Prochlorococcus marinus str. SB: one gene and its partner. The protein of the gene in region 1 binds, or shares a complex with, the protein of each later gene. Links are inferred from orthologs where the notes say so. Each region holds a gene or a part of one and is shown on either strand. Other genes may lie near its edges.

Evidence for each region.
Region 2: the proteins of mnmG (region 1) and mnmE are in contact, whole or in part, in a solved structure (PDB 9HIP), measured with the Escherichia coli proteins. The link is inferred for Prochlorococcus marinus str. SB from one-to-one orthologs.

What each region holds. Positions count from the first base shown.
Region 1 is NZ_JNAS01000002.1:674,393-685,849, forward strand. The notes cover bases 3,859-6,779. They hold mnmG (tRNA uridine-5-carboxymethylaminomethyl(34) synthesis enzyme MnmG), read right to left. Parts: upstream 6,343-6,779; coding sequence 4,375-6,342; downstream 3,859-4,374. Other genes in these bases: EV02_RS02750 (chorismate lyase), read right to left, coding at 3,859-4,344; dnaB (replicative DNA helicase), read right to left, coding at 6,355-6,779. Outside these bases: EV02_RS02775 (TVP38/TMEM64 family protein), read left to right, coding at 1-479; EV02_RS09550 (hypothetical protein), read right to left, coding at 484-636; EV02_RS02770 (RNA ligase family protein), read right to left, coding at 754-2,067; EV02_RS02765 (hypothetical protein), read right to left, coding at 2,092-2,511; EV02_RS02760 (SprT family zinc-dependent metalloprotease), read left to right, coding at 2,597-3,124; EV02_RS02755 (hypothetical protein), read left to right, coding at 3,208-3,771; more of EV02_RS02750, read right to left, coding at 3,751-3,858; more of dnaB, read right to left, coding at 6,780-7,737; rplI (50S ribosomal protein L9), read right to left, coding at 7,796-8,251; EV02_RS02730 (acyl-CoA desaturase), read right to left, coding at 8,272-9,210; EV02_RS02725 (hypothetical protein), read left to right, coding at 9,286-9,984; EV02_RS02720 (aminotransferase class I/II-fold pyridoxal phosphate-dependent enzyme), read left to right, coding at 10,003-11,295; glycine cleavage system protein GcvH, read left to right, coding at 11,298-11,457. UniProt on the Escherichia coli protein: NAD-binding protein involved in the addition of a carboxymethylaminomethyl (cmnm) group at the wobble position (U34) of certain tRNAs, forming tRNA-cmnm(5)s(2)U34.
Region 2 is NZ_JNAS01000002.1:440,713-443,614, reverse strand. Bases 94-2,902 are described here. They hold mnmE (tRNA uridine-5-carboxymethylaminomethyl(34) synthesis GTPase MnmE), read right to left. Parts: upstream 2,285-2,902; coding sequence 902-2,284; downstream 94-901. Other genes in these bases: EV02_RS03895 (RelA/SpoT family protein), read right to left, coding at 2,813-2,902; EV02_RS03890 (DUF2062 domain-containing protein), read left to right, coding at 2,351-2,794; nadC (carboxylating nicotinate-nucleotide diphosphorylase), read right to left, coding at 94-820. Outside these bases: more of nadC, read right to left, coding at 1-93. UniProt on the Escherichia coli protein: Exhibits a very high intrinsic GTPase hydrolysis rate. Involved in the addition of a carboxymethylaminomethyl (cmnm) group at the wobble position (U34) of certain tRNAs, forming tRNA-cmnm(5)s(2)U34.

The DNA of each region.
Region 1 (11,457 bases):
GGCTATCTTTATTATCAGGGTTTTTATATGGCTCATATTATGGTTCAATTATCGTTTTCATTTCTGCTTCAATAGGAGCATCAGTTGCTTTTTTTGTATCAAAAAGTTTTTTTGCAAAAAAGCTAAAAAATTTTTTTACCCGTTATCCAAAATTAAGTGTTATGGAAAAAGTAGTAGAAAAAGGCGGACTTAAATTAATTTTTTTAGCAAGATTATCGCCGATATTTCCCTTCAGTATTCTTAATTATTTTTATGGTTTGAATAATGTTAAATTTAGAGATTTCGCTCTTGGTCTTCTTGGAATAATTCCAGGAACTTTTCTTTATTGCTCAATAGGTAGTTTGGCAAAAAGTATTCAGGAGCTAAAAAATGTGCAATCGCCAAATAATTTATATATCACTATCGTTGGAATTATTTCAACTTTTTTAGTTGTATATTTCTCTGCTAAATACTCCAGAGAATATTTTCAAAACTCCTAAGAATTTACTCTTTAATATTCCAATCTCTAATAGATGCAATTAAGATAAACCAAAAAAGTCTAAATTTACCTAGTAAAGTTTTGTTGGCTTCTAATTCGATATATTTTGCCTGTCCACAAGGTGTTTTTATGAAGTTGAAAACTGTTTTCTTCGTCATAAGTCTCTCAAAAAGTCCTGATAATTATTCTTACATTTTATAGTCAAGATTTTCAGTTTATTTACTTAAAAACCATATTTTTCATTGACTACTTTGTTGAATATTATTTTTTATAATTTAAACTTTTTCTCCAGCTTTAAATCCTCTAAAGCATTTGAATCGAGGAAACCTAAGACTAAAAGCCACTGCATCCTTGGATTTAGTTTTAGCATCAGCTCTGATTTCTACAAGTTGACCAATAAGTTGATTCCGTTTTGTCCAATATTCTTCACGTTGGATATCACTAAATCCGCTTCCACAACTAAGACTGTAATCATACCCATCATCTTCTCCTTCAACTATGATAGCTCCTAGTCTACCTTTATTGCGACCTGTACCTTCCTCAACCGATACAACCTTTAAAGTGACTTCAATGAAAGGTTTTGCTTTTAACCAACTGTGTGTTCTTTTACATTCATACATAGCATCAGGATCTTTAATCATTACTCCTTCATATCCACCTTCCACTGCAGATTTATTAAGCTCTACAAATCTTTTCTGTCCCTCAATGGTGTCGAGATCTACATTTTCCCATTCAAGTGTTTTTATATGTCTTAGAAGCATAGAATGTTTTGCAACCCATTCTTTAACTAATAAACTTCTTGCTGTTTGACTAGTGTTCCATCTTCCGTTTTGGAAGTTTTCAAGGGGACATAAGTCAAATAGGTGTAGAACTGCGTCTTTTGTTTGCTTGCCATCTTTTCTATGAACTTGTTTCATTAAATCCTGAAAGTTAGCGCTCATTACTTCACCATCTAGGACTAAGTCATGAGGTGGAGGATCCTCTTTTAAGACGTTTTCTATTTCCGAGATAATATGACCAAAATTATGGAATTGTTTCCCATTGCGAGAAAACATTTCTACTTTATTTTGTCTAATAATAGTTAAGACGCGCACACCATCTAATTTGATTTCAATTTGCTTTTTTCCTATCATTTTTTTTTCATGATTTGCACTGTCATGGGCTAAGGGACAAGAAAAAATAGGAATCGCATATTTGGGAAATTTCTTGGCTATCTTATTGATTGTTTTTTCAGATACACCACATCTAAGATCTTTAATTAAAACTCGTCTATAAAATCCATTCCACTCTTCTTTTGTGGCAGATTCCATAGCCTTAATAATTGCATCGCGAGCAGCGTGACCAGTAAGTTCTCTTTGAATAAGCTTATTTGCTAATTTCCTAAAATCTTTCCAAAAAAAATTTTGACTTTTTTCACTCTCTTTTTCAGGAACAATTTTTACACCAAAAGTTACCAATGGATCAAGTGCCATACGGATTCCCTCGAAAAAATCATCTAGACCTTGTTCCATTGCTTCTGAGATGATTTTTTCTTTATCTAATCTACTTGGGTGTAATTCTAATTGATGTATTATCTCTTCTTTAAACAATTGTTTTTGCCTCACAAGAAACTATTAATTCACTTTTGCTATTCTGTCTATTTTCCAATCATTTTCAGTTTTTGCGAAGGTAAAGTCTAATGGGAGCTCGTCTTGTTTATCTTCTGATTTTAAATTCAAAGTTATTATGATTTGATCTTCTTGGACTCTAGGTCTTCCTGATTTTAAATTTCTGTATTTATTGAGGTTTAAACTAGCTAAAAATTTAAGAAAGTCTTGGCGCTTCACATGAGTTTTATAAGTTTTTGTAGTCAAACCATACGCTGCATCAATTCTTCCTGCAGCTATTTGATCAAAAAACTTTCTTACTAATGGATTAATTCCTCTGGCGCTTATAACTAATTTGACTGCATTAAAAGTCCAAAAAGAAACTAGTACCGCTCCGCCAACTAATAATGCTTTGATTCCGATATCTTTAACTAGTGTTGCATCCATGTTGATTTGAGTTTTTTATTACTTTAAGAAAAGAAATCGTTTTTGATGGCTTTTTTTGTCAAAATAATACTAATTTTAATCCATAATGCCTGTAATTCCTCTTTTACCTTTATTTCATAAATTTAATAGTCAATATTTTGAAAATTCTCTAGCGGTTAATAATCAACCTTTAGTAAAAGTTAGATGGAGTGACAATAGATTAAAAACTACTGCTGGTTTTTATAAAAGAAAACAAATTAATGGTTTTGTAGATTCTGAAATTATCTTATCTAAACCTATTTTGAGTAAATTATCTACTAGTGAAATAAACAGTACTCTATGTCATGAAATGATTCATGCATGGGTAGATAGGATATTAAAAAAAAATGAGATACATGGTCCAAATTTCTTAGAAAAGATGAATGAAATTAATCAGAAAGAGAAAAATTTTCAAATTTCTGTGAGGCACTCATTTCCTATTGAAAGGAGAGAATTAAAATACATAGGAACTTGCCAAAATTGTGGTGAGACATTTTTCTACAGGAAAAGGATAAAGAATATTGCTTGTAAAAAATGTTGTGTAAATTTCTTTAATGGATCATGGAATAAAAAGTGTTTAATTTTGTTTGATTAAAAATATAAGATGTGTTTTTGTTTCTATATTTGGAATTATTTATTTTTTTAATGTAATTTATATTTTAAAAAGCATAATAATTTATGGATTCAAGGAGAATTAGAAATCTAAGAAATAGTTTTGATAAAAATATTGTTGATAAACAGGTAGATAAAATTTTTGAAACTGGAAGACAATTTGTTGATGGAGTATCCGGGGCTAGGCCAGGAAAAAGAAAGAATTCAGATTTTCAAGGAATAACTAGCAAGAGTGTTAAAAAAGTAGGAAGATGGGTATCTGAAAAAGTGGATTTATTTTTTGATGAAGATAATGATGATTGGAATGATGAGAATTTTTACGATGATAATAGGGATATTAAGACATTTTCCAGAGAATCAAATTCTTATGAATCTGCTAAACAGCACTCAAAAAGACCTTTAGAAGCAATATCTTTAAGGCAATCAAAAAATTTACAGACAACTGAGCAAAAAAAATTACCTTACGTGAAAGAGAGTAAGGATGAAGATTGGCCAGATGAAATGGATTTAAAAGTTGAAAGATGGCAAAGATCTTCAGAAAAAGAGATCAATACTTCGAGAGATCAATCAAACCAACAAGTTCAATCAAAATCAAGAAATCTTCCCAGATCAAGAAGAAGAAGAGTATAGTTTCGTAAATTCTTTAATTCCTGAATAGCCTAATAAACTTTCTAAATGTGGATTGAATACTTCTCTAATAATTGTTAGGGGCTTTTTGTCTCGAAAAAATCTATAATTTCTTGACCAGAATGGACCTTTAAAACAAAATTGATCCTCTAACCAATTTGAATTAACAAGTGATATTCGATCAACTTCTCTAAACAACTCTGATCTGTCTTGAGTCAAATTCTTCCAAATTGGTTCTTCTTTAGCTTTTAAATTTTCATTCACTTGTCCTGCATTCCACCAACTTTCAGCCCATGCTAGGTTTTTATTATTGTTTTTAATCCATACTTGTCTTCTAATTAAAGGTCCATTTAACTGATTTAACTCTTTTGGGCCCTCTGCGATGAATAGAGGATCTGCTTGCATTGAAATTAATTTAATTTTCGTCTCTTGATTAGTTAAAAGCTGTAAATGTCTAGTTGGACTTCCATCCCCAAGCAGCATTAATTTCCATGGACCAGATATTTTTGGTAATGAATTTTTCACTAAAAAAGTGGAGGCTTTTTCTTCCCATAAAATTTTTGGTGATTTAAGAATTTTATTATTCAGTGCTCAGATGGAATCCTTTTAAGATGATAACTTTTTTTCGACAAAAAAATTTGCCTTTTCTTTTTTTATTTCTCTTATTTTTAGCCAAACAAGTAATGCAGTTAAATCAGCTTTGCTTACACCGGGAATTTTTGACGCATCACCAAAATTTTTTGGCTTTATCTTATTCAAATTTTCTCTAGCTTCTAAAGATAATGTCTCTATCTTTTCATAATTTATTTCTTGAGGCAGAGATTTACAGCTTTGACGATTTATTTGTTCTATGTTGTTTTTTTGTCTTTTAAGGTAACCCTCGTATTTAATATCTATTTCAACACCTTGCTGTATTGAAGAACCTAGATTTTTTCCATTCAAATTATACTTAATTAGATCTGAATAATGAAAGTTTGGTCTTTTTAAGAGTTCTTTCAAAGTTGTTGAGCCTTTGATTTTTGATCCTGTTTCTAATTCTATTTTTTTTGATATTTCATCGGTATTTTTTAAACGAGTGTTATTTAATCTAAATTTTTCTTCTTCGAGGAGGTTCATTTTTTCTTGATAGGTCGACCATCTTTTCTCATTAATTAGCCCTATTTGATAGCCTAATGGCGTTAATCTTCTATCTGCATTATCTCCTCTGAGAGTTAACCTATATTCACTCCTACTAGTGAGAACTCTATATGGTTCTTTAAGATCTTTTGTAATTAAATCATTGATCATTGTTCCTATATAACTGCTTTCTCTAGTGAAGATTATTGGGTCTTTTTTGTTTAGTTTTCTTGTCGCATTGACTCCTGCAACTAATCCTTGTGCTGCTGCTTCTTCATAACCAGTAGTGCCATTAATTTGTCCGGCGCTAAATAAATATTCAATTTCTTTCGTTTCGAGTGATGTTTGGAGCTGTGTTGCAGGTATATAGTCATACTCAACAGCATATGCAGGTCGCAGCATTTTACATTCAACTAATCCAGGTAAGGTCCTTAAAAGTTCTAATTGAATATTTTCGGGTAAACCTGTAGAAAATCCTTGTACATATATTTCAGGGGTATTAATTCCCTCTGGTTCTAAGAAAATTTGATGTGATTCTTTATCAGCAAATTTGACGATTTTATCTTCAATTGATGGACAATATCTTGGCCCCTTACTATCAATAAAACCGCCGTAAATTGGAGTTAAATGTAAATTGTCTCTAATTAGTTGATGTGTTTTGGTAGTTGTTCTTGTGATGTGACAACTAACTTGGGGCATATTATTTTTAATATCCGGGTCAAACGAAAAATATTTATCTGCTGCAGTACTTGGTTGAATATCTAATTCATCAAAAATGATACTTCTTTTATCAACTCTTGCTGGAGTACCTGTTTTTAAACGTTCTGTTTTGATTCCAATTTCGTGCAAATTCTGAGTAAGACCTTGTGCTGCTTGTTCGCCAGATCTACCAGCTGACATTGATTTATTTCCTATCCATATTCTTCCTTCTAAGAACGTACCAGCTGTGATGATAACTGATCTTGCTGAATAATAACTACCAAAGAATGTTTTTACACCCTTTATTCTTTTTTTTGAGATTTTTTTTGAGTTCAATCCAATTTGTTCAGTTTTTGCAATATCCAGTTCAGTAATCATTGCTTCTTTTAAAGATAAATTGTCTGTATTTTGTAGTATTTCGATCATTCTTTTTGAGTATTCTCTTTTATCTGTTTGAGCTCTTAATGCCCATACAGCTGGGCCTCTACTTGCATTTAATATTCTTTTTTGAATAGCTGTCTCATCCGCTAATTTACCAATAATTCCACCTAATGCATCAACTTCATGAACCAACTGACTTTTTGCTGGTCCCCCAACTGCAGGGTTACACGGTTGCCAGGCAATTCTATCTAGATTGATTGTAAATAAGGCAGTAGAAAAACCTAATTTTGCTGTTGTTATAGCGGCTTCGCATCCTGCATGTCCTCCTCCAATAACGATGACGTCAAAAGATTCATTTGTTGAGTGATGATCTTGCATTTTAGGAGCGATTTAATTAGCTAAATTCCTAAATCTCGTAAATTGAGGTTCAAATAATAATTTAACAGTTCCTACGGGTCCATTTCTATGTTTAGTGACAATGATTTCTGTAATTCCTCTATCTTCAGTCTCAGGATTATAGTATTCATCTCTATATATCATTAATACTAAATCTGCGTCTTGTTCAATAGATCCTGATTCTCTTAGATCGCTTAACATTGGTCTTTTATTCGTTCTAGACTCAACCCCTCTACTAAGCTGAGATAATGCTACTACTGGTACTTTTAATTCTCTGGCCATGCTTTTAAGACCTCTTGTTATTCGTGAAAGTTCTTGCACTCTATTATCAGGGGTTGATCCTTCCATTAATTGCAGATAATCAATCACAATTAATCCAAGTTCTTTTTTTTGTTCAGCTATTAATCTTCTGCACAGAGATCTCATCTCTAGAACACTTAAGTTAGGCTTGTCATCTATAAATATTGGTAATTGACCTAATGAATTGATACCTTCTCCGAGTAATGGCCATTCATCTTGCTGTAATCTTCCTGTTCTTAGCCTGCCACTTTCGATTCCCACTTCCATAGAAAGTAGTCTATATGTCAACTGTTCTTTACTCATTTCAAGGCTAAATACACACACAGGTAAGTCTTGAGATTGTGCAACATTTTTAGCCAGATTAAGAACTATTGAAGTTTTCCCCATTGAAGGTCTTCCAGCAACAATTATTAAATCACTTCTTTGAAAACCTTGAGTCATCGCATCAAGATCGTAGAAATTAACTGGAATTCCAGCTACTGAAGTACCTAATGATCTTGACTCTATTTCATTGAAAGTACTTGTAAGGATTTCAGCTGCTTGAGTCAGACCTTTTGAAGGTTTTTCTTGACTGATTTCAAATATTTTTTGCTCTGCTTTATCTAGAACTTCATTAGTATCTTGAGTTTGATCAAAACCTAGTTGAACCACTTCATTTCCAGATCTAATAAGTTGCCTTCTCATGAATTTGTCGTGAATTAAATTAGCAACTTGTTCTATGGAAGCTGTAGAGGAAACATTTTCAACGAGTTCTACCAGTTTGCTGTTTCCTCCAATTTTTTCTAGTGATCCATTATCTGCTAACCAAGCACTCATTGATGTTAAATCAGTTGGTTTTCCCTGAGTATGCAACATTAATGCTGTTCTATAAATCTCTTGATGGGCATTTATATAAAAAGCTTCAGGTTTAATTAAGTCTGCAATTCTTCCGATCGCGTCTGGATCAAGAAGTATGCCACCAAGAACAGCTTCCTCTGCTTGAACGTTTTGAGGAGGAACTAATCCAGCATTTTCACTATTAAAATCCTTTTTAAAATTTTTATTTTGTCCATTATTTGGAAAAGGTACGGAAACCATATCTTTAATTGCTTAGATATATACTCTGGCTACTTTTCAAAATAATGCAACAAATTGATTAACTTGTTACTTCAATATTTACTTCTGCATTTACTTCTGGATGTAATTTTATTTTTGCAGTAAAGGAACCTAAATTATGAATATCAGGAACGGTAATGTTTCTTCTATCAATTTCTTTTTTAGTAGCCGCTTCTATCGCTTCGGCAACATCACCATTGGTAACCGTTCCAAAAAGGACACCATCTTCTCCAACCTGTTTTTTGATAGTGAACCTTCCTATTGTAGATAATGCAGTTTGGAAATCTAAAGCTTCTTGCTTTAATTTATCAGCAGCGATTTTTTCTTTTTCTTTCTTCCTCTCGATTTGTTTAAGGACTGCTGGTGTTACATTCGTTGCCTTGCCATAGGGTATTAGAAAATTTCTTGCGTATCCTGGTGCTACATCAACTAGATCTCCTTCTTTACCTAGAGATGCGATTGATTCAGTTAATGCGACTTGTATTCTTTTAGCCATGAAAATATTGAACAATATAGTTAATAATAAGACCTAGAGGGTAACTTTACTTTTTTTGCAAAACCAAATTTCGCAAGAATCTTAATATGTTCCCATGTTATGTCTATCTGACCTTTAAATAATCCTTGTTTTGCCGAATTGGGAAATGCATGATGGTTATTATGCCAACCTTCTCCAAAGGTTAATGCAGCAACCCATGCATTATTTTTAGATGAATCACCACTTTCAAATGGTGCTTTACCCCAACAATGCGTCGCGGAGTTGACTAGCCAAGTTACATGATAAACAACCACAAGCCTCAATGGAATCCCCCAAAGGACTAGAGCCCATCCTCCAACTCCTAATTTTTGACCTATTGCGTACAATGTAAGTCCAATAGGAATTTGTAAGAATAAAAAATATTTATTTAAAAATCTATAGTATGGATCCTTAATTAAATCTGCACTTAGTTTTGGAACAGCTTTTAGTGCTTCTACGTCTTTAAACATCCAACCCATATGACTCCACCAAAACCCCTTTTTACTATTGTGATGATCTACTTCAGTATCTGAAAAAGAGTGGTGATGCCTATGTAAACCTACCCAATCTATTGGCCCATGTTGGCAACTTATGGCTCCGCAGGTAGCAAAAAATCTTTCTAACCATCTTGGTACAATGAACGATCTGTGTGATAACAATCTGTGATATCCAAGGGTGACTCCTAAACAAGCAGTTACCCAATAAAAAAATAATAATGAAGTGACTGCAGGGAGGCTCCAAAATTTTGGTTGTAAAGCTACAAGGGAAAGAATATGTATTGCAACCATAAAAACTATTGTTCCCCACGTTTTATGTAGTCTTGGAGGATATCTTTTTGAATGACTGGAAGGTTCCAGTAATTTTTCTGAGAGTTCTATAACTTTTTCAGCTGGAACAGGTTTTTTTAATTTTGCTGTTTCTTGGAAAATTACTGAATTCATGATATTGAAATACTATTTTCAAAATTACCGATATGTAATATTATCATACTATACTATTGATAAGTTTAATTATCTGTGAGTCTCGGATATCGCGATAAATTATCTAGAGGTCGAAGGGCTATGGCTCATTTGATACACCTCTGGCATGAAAGAAATGGTTGGTCTCACAGAGTATTGCCATTACTTTCAGAAATTCTAGATTTAGGTAAAGTCCATAATTCGCAAATTTCTAATCTTAGGAATGGGAAGTTATCTTCGCCGGGCCCTGAAGTTTTTCTTGCTTTAGCTCAAGTTAATACGATTCTTGATCAAGGCATTGAAAAAATCAGGGATCGTTTTGAAAGTGATTACCCAGAGTTATGGAAATCTTTGGAGGAGTCTGCATTACCCCTAAAAAATGATTCTGGTAATCCATTGTCGGCCGGAGAGTTATTTGAGATATTTTCAGGATTAAAACCTCTACCTTCATCTTTTGACTGGTACATAGAAGATGAAGAAGCTTCTGCTTTAAGTGATGCTCTTTCAGTGCATTTTTGTCAGAATAAGGCTTGGAGATCATGTAAAATTCAGGTAATGGAAGCCTATGCTGTCAATAAATCTGCCCGTAGAGAACGTTTTGCTGAGGTAATTGCAGGAATTAGAGATTATACGGCAGAAGAATTAGATGGAGAACTTCTTGATTTATATGAAGCTTCAAAAAAACTTTCTTATTTTCAGGGTAGGGGACCTAATGCTTTCCTAGCAGAATTAAGAAATTTAGCTTCTGAAAAATAACATGAATTTTCATAATAAATGACTCTTGACAATAACTTAAAACTGGCTGAAAACGCTGTTCTTACTGTCGAAGAGAGTTTAAGTAAAGTTTTCCAAGAAAGGTCTAATCAGGTTTTCCAGAAATTAGAAAATATTTTGACAATTTTTAAGGAAGAAAAAGTTTCTACTAGTCATTTCAATCAATCTTCAGGTAGTGGTCATGATGATATATCTAGAGAAAAAATTGATGCGGTTTTTGCAAGATTTTTTCTTGCTGAAAAGGCGGCTGTGAGGATGCAATTTGTAAGTGGAACCCATGCAATAAGTTCTGTCTTATTTGGAATTCTTCGACCTGGAGATGTAATGTTATCTCTTACAGGACAACCATATGACACGTTAGAAGAAGTCATAGGAATAAGGGGAGGAGGAAAAGGATCACTTAAAGATTTTGACATCAAATATAAGCAAGTAAATATCTGCGAGAATTTTGATTCTTTTGAAGAAAAAATTGTTCATTTTTTTAAAGAAAATTCATGCAAATTAGTATTCATACAAAAAAGTTGTGGATATAGTTGGAGAAAGTCTCTTACGAATCATCAGATAGAGAAAATTTGTAGTCTTATTCATTCTCTTGATCCTAATTGTATATGTTTTGTTGATAACTGTTACGGGGAGCTTGTTGAAGATAGTGAACCAATTTCTAAAGGGGCAAATATAATTGCTGGATCATTGATTAAAAATTTGGGAGGAACAATAGTTCCTACTGGTGGGTACGTAGCAGGAGATACAGAGTTGGTTGAGATGGCATGTTCTAGATTAACCTCACCAGGCATTGGTTCTTCTGCAGGAATAAATTTTGGACTAGGAAGATTAATTTTGCAGGGTTTGTTTTTAGCACCACAAATTGTTCACGAATCATTAAAAGGTGCTGATATGGTTGCAGCAGTCTTTAAAAATTTGGGATTTAAGGTTTTACCAGAGCCTGCAACTTATAGATCTGATCTTATTCAGTCAGTAAGATTGAATAATCCTGTTTTGGTACAAAAAATTTGTCAATCTTTTCAAAATTCTTCACCAGTAGATTCTTTTCTGAATGTTGTTCCATCTTCAATGGATGGATATGATTCAAAATTATTAATGGCAGGAGGTACCTTTATTGAAGGTAGTACAAGTGAATTTTCTGCTGATGCCCCTCTAAGAGATCCTTACAATATTTTTGTTCAAGGTGGTTCTCACATGGCTCACATCAAAATTGCATTAATTCGATTATTATTTGAACTATTAGAGGAAAAATTAATTTCAAAGGATTCTCTACTTCCTTTATCTACTTAATCATGTCTTACAAGTTTCCAGACAACCTCAACTATGCTGATACTCATGAATATGTCTTGGAAGAAAATGGACTATTAAAAATTGGAGTTAGTGAATTCGCTATAGATCAATTAGGAGATATTGTTTTTGTTGAATTAGCTGATGAAGGTGCGACTTTAGAGA
Region 2 (2,902 bases), 240 kb from region 1 along the record:
TTGAAGAACTTGTTGAAATCAAATCAATACCTTTTATTAGATATTTACTAATTTCTTGAGGGTTTATTCCAGAAACTTCTATTATCAAATTTTTATTGACTTCTTTTTGTAGGCTATTAGTTGATAAATCTCTTAATTCTTGAACGTTTTTTCTGATTATTTCAGGACTAAGTTCATCTAATAAGACACTATCCGCTCCTGCTAATACTGCTTCTTTTGCCTGGTCGATATTCTCAGCTTCAATTATTATATGAGTTGTAAAAGGCGAATTTAGGCGAATATTTTGTACTGCATTCTTAAGATTATCTGTCCATGCAATATGATTTTCTTTGATCATAGCAGCATCGTATAATCCCATTCTATGATTCACCCCACCTCCGCATTTGAATGCATATTTTTCAAATATTCTTAAGCCAGGGGTCGTTTTCCTAGTATCTGCTAATTTTATATTTGTGCCTTCTAATTTATCTGTAAGATTCTTTGTATATGTTGATATTCCAGATAGATGCATTGCTATATTTAAGCTGATCCTTTCACTAGTAAGTAAACTTTTTGAAGGCCCATATATTTCTAAGAGTTTTTGATCTTTAACAAATTTATCTCCATCAGAGATATTAAATTTTGGACTGATTTTTAAATCAATTTTTCTAAAAATTTCTTTTATAATTTCAACCCCGCAGAATATACCCTCTTCTTTTGCAATCCAATATGCATTACCATTCTCTTCTTTAATAGAGGAACTTGTAAGATCTCCCCTACCTATATCTTCATCGATCCAATTATCAATGATTTTACTTATTATTGGAGTATTTAAATCCACTAAACTAAGAAATAATTAATTAATAAAATTAAACTGAAGTTAGAGAACCAACTATATATCACTATGTAATTTAACTCAAATTTATTTACCAATACAAAACTTAGAAAAAATATTATCTAGAAGTTCCTCTGTTAATTCTTGACCAGTTATTTTAGATAAGTTTTGAATTCCATCTCTAAGTTCAATTGATAACAAATCAAATGGCAATTTATTTTCAATTATTTTATCAGTATCATTTAAATTAGATAAGCAAGCAGACAAATTTGTTAGATGTCTTTGGTTTAAAAATATATTTATATTTTCTACTTGTTTTAATCCACATTTTTTTATGATTGTGTCGATTAATAATCTTTCACCATCATTATTCTTAATGCTCATAAGAATTGTATTTTTTAACTCATTTGAATTAATATTTTTGCAATCAATTAAATCTTTTTTATTGCCCAAAATAGTAATTAATTTTTCTTTGGGGATTTCTTCTATTATTTTTTTGTCTTCTTCATTAAGTCCTTCTTCAAGACTATAAATATAAATTATGAAATCTGACTCTTTTATTTTCCCAAAACTTTTTTTGATTCCAATACTTTCAATTTGTTCATGAGTTTCTCTTATGCCAGCAGTATCAATTATTTTCATTGGAATATCATTAATAGTTAAATTAACTTCAATAACATCTCTAGTTGTTCCAGGAATATTAGTTACGATTGCTTTCTCTTTTTTTGCAAGCAAATTTAATAAAGAGCTTTTACCAACATTTGTTTTACCTATAAGCGCAATGGATATTCCATTGTGAATATATGAATTTCTTTTTGCATTTTCTATTAGTAATTCTATTTTTTCTTTGACTTTTTTAATGTTTTTTAGATATTTGGTGTAATCAAAATCTGTAAAGTCTTCCTCAAAATCAACTCTTGCTTCTATTTCGCAAAGTTGATTTATAAGGTCATTTTTAATATCATCAATTTTTTTCTTTATTTCTCCTTGAACCCCGCTAAAGGCTAACTCTGCTGATTTGGTATTGCTTGCATTAATTAATTGATTAATCGACTCGGCTTGAGTAAGGTCTATTTTCCCATTAAGAAAAGCTCTTTGACTAAATTCTCCTGGGTTTGCAAGTCTAACTCTAGAATTACTAGATAATAATATCTTTAAAACTTTATTTACTATGATAATTCCGCCATGGCAATGAAGTTCAACTACATCCTCTCCTGTGAAGCTATTTGGGGATTTCATCACTAAAATTAAAACCTCATCTATAAATTTATTTTGTTTATTTTCCTGAATAAAACCACGAAAAACTCTATGTGATTCCCATGCATATTTAGATTTAGTTTGAACAATCTTTTTGCAAGAATTTATTGCGTCTTTCCCTGATACTCTTATTATCGCAACTCCTCCCTTCCCAATACTTATAGCTGAAGCAATTGCGGCTATCGTATCTTCTGTAGTAACTATCGAATCCATCTCTCGCTTTGTTATGGATAATTAAGTAAGATTATCAAGAATTTAATTTTGAAATTTTCTTTCTGAATGAGATTTAAAAGAGATATTACCTATAAGAAAATTCTATCATTATTTAGGAGTCAGAATGGAAGTCCTTTCTTTAATGCTAAAGGTTTAGCTATAGGGGTATTTAGTGGTTGCTTTCCATTTTTTGGTTTTCAGACTTTAATGGGAGTATTTTTTGCGAAAATAGCTAAGGGAAATATTGTTCTAGCTGCAATTGGTACCTGGATCAGCAACCCTTTTACTTATATTCCACTTTATTATTTTAACTATAAAGTTGGTTCGATTTTTTTAAATAATTCTTCTAATAAAATTCTTGAAAAAAGTTTAGTTATTGATGACTTATGGAAACAAGGTAGAATTTTTTCCTTAAAATTAATCTTAGGTTCATCTTGTGTAGGTATTTTATTAGCTTTGATTTGCGGCAGTATTGTTTTCTTTATCTACAAGGTAAAAAGTAAAAGATAGATTGATCTGATTTTAAAATTAACTTTGTCCAACTCTGGCAATATCTAAAACATCTGCCATTGATTTAATTTGTTCAATTGTTTTGTGAAGTTGATTATAACTTTCAAG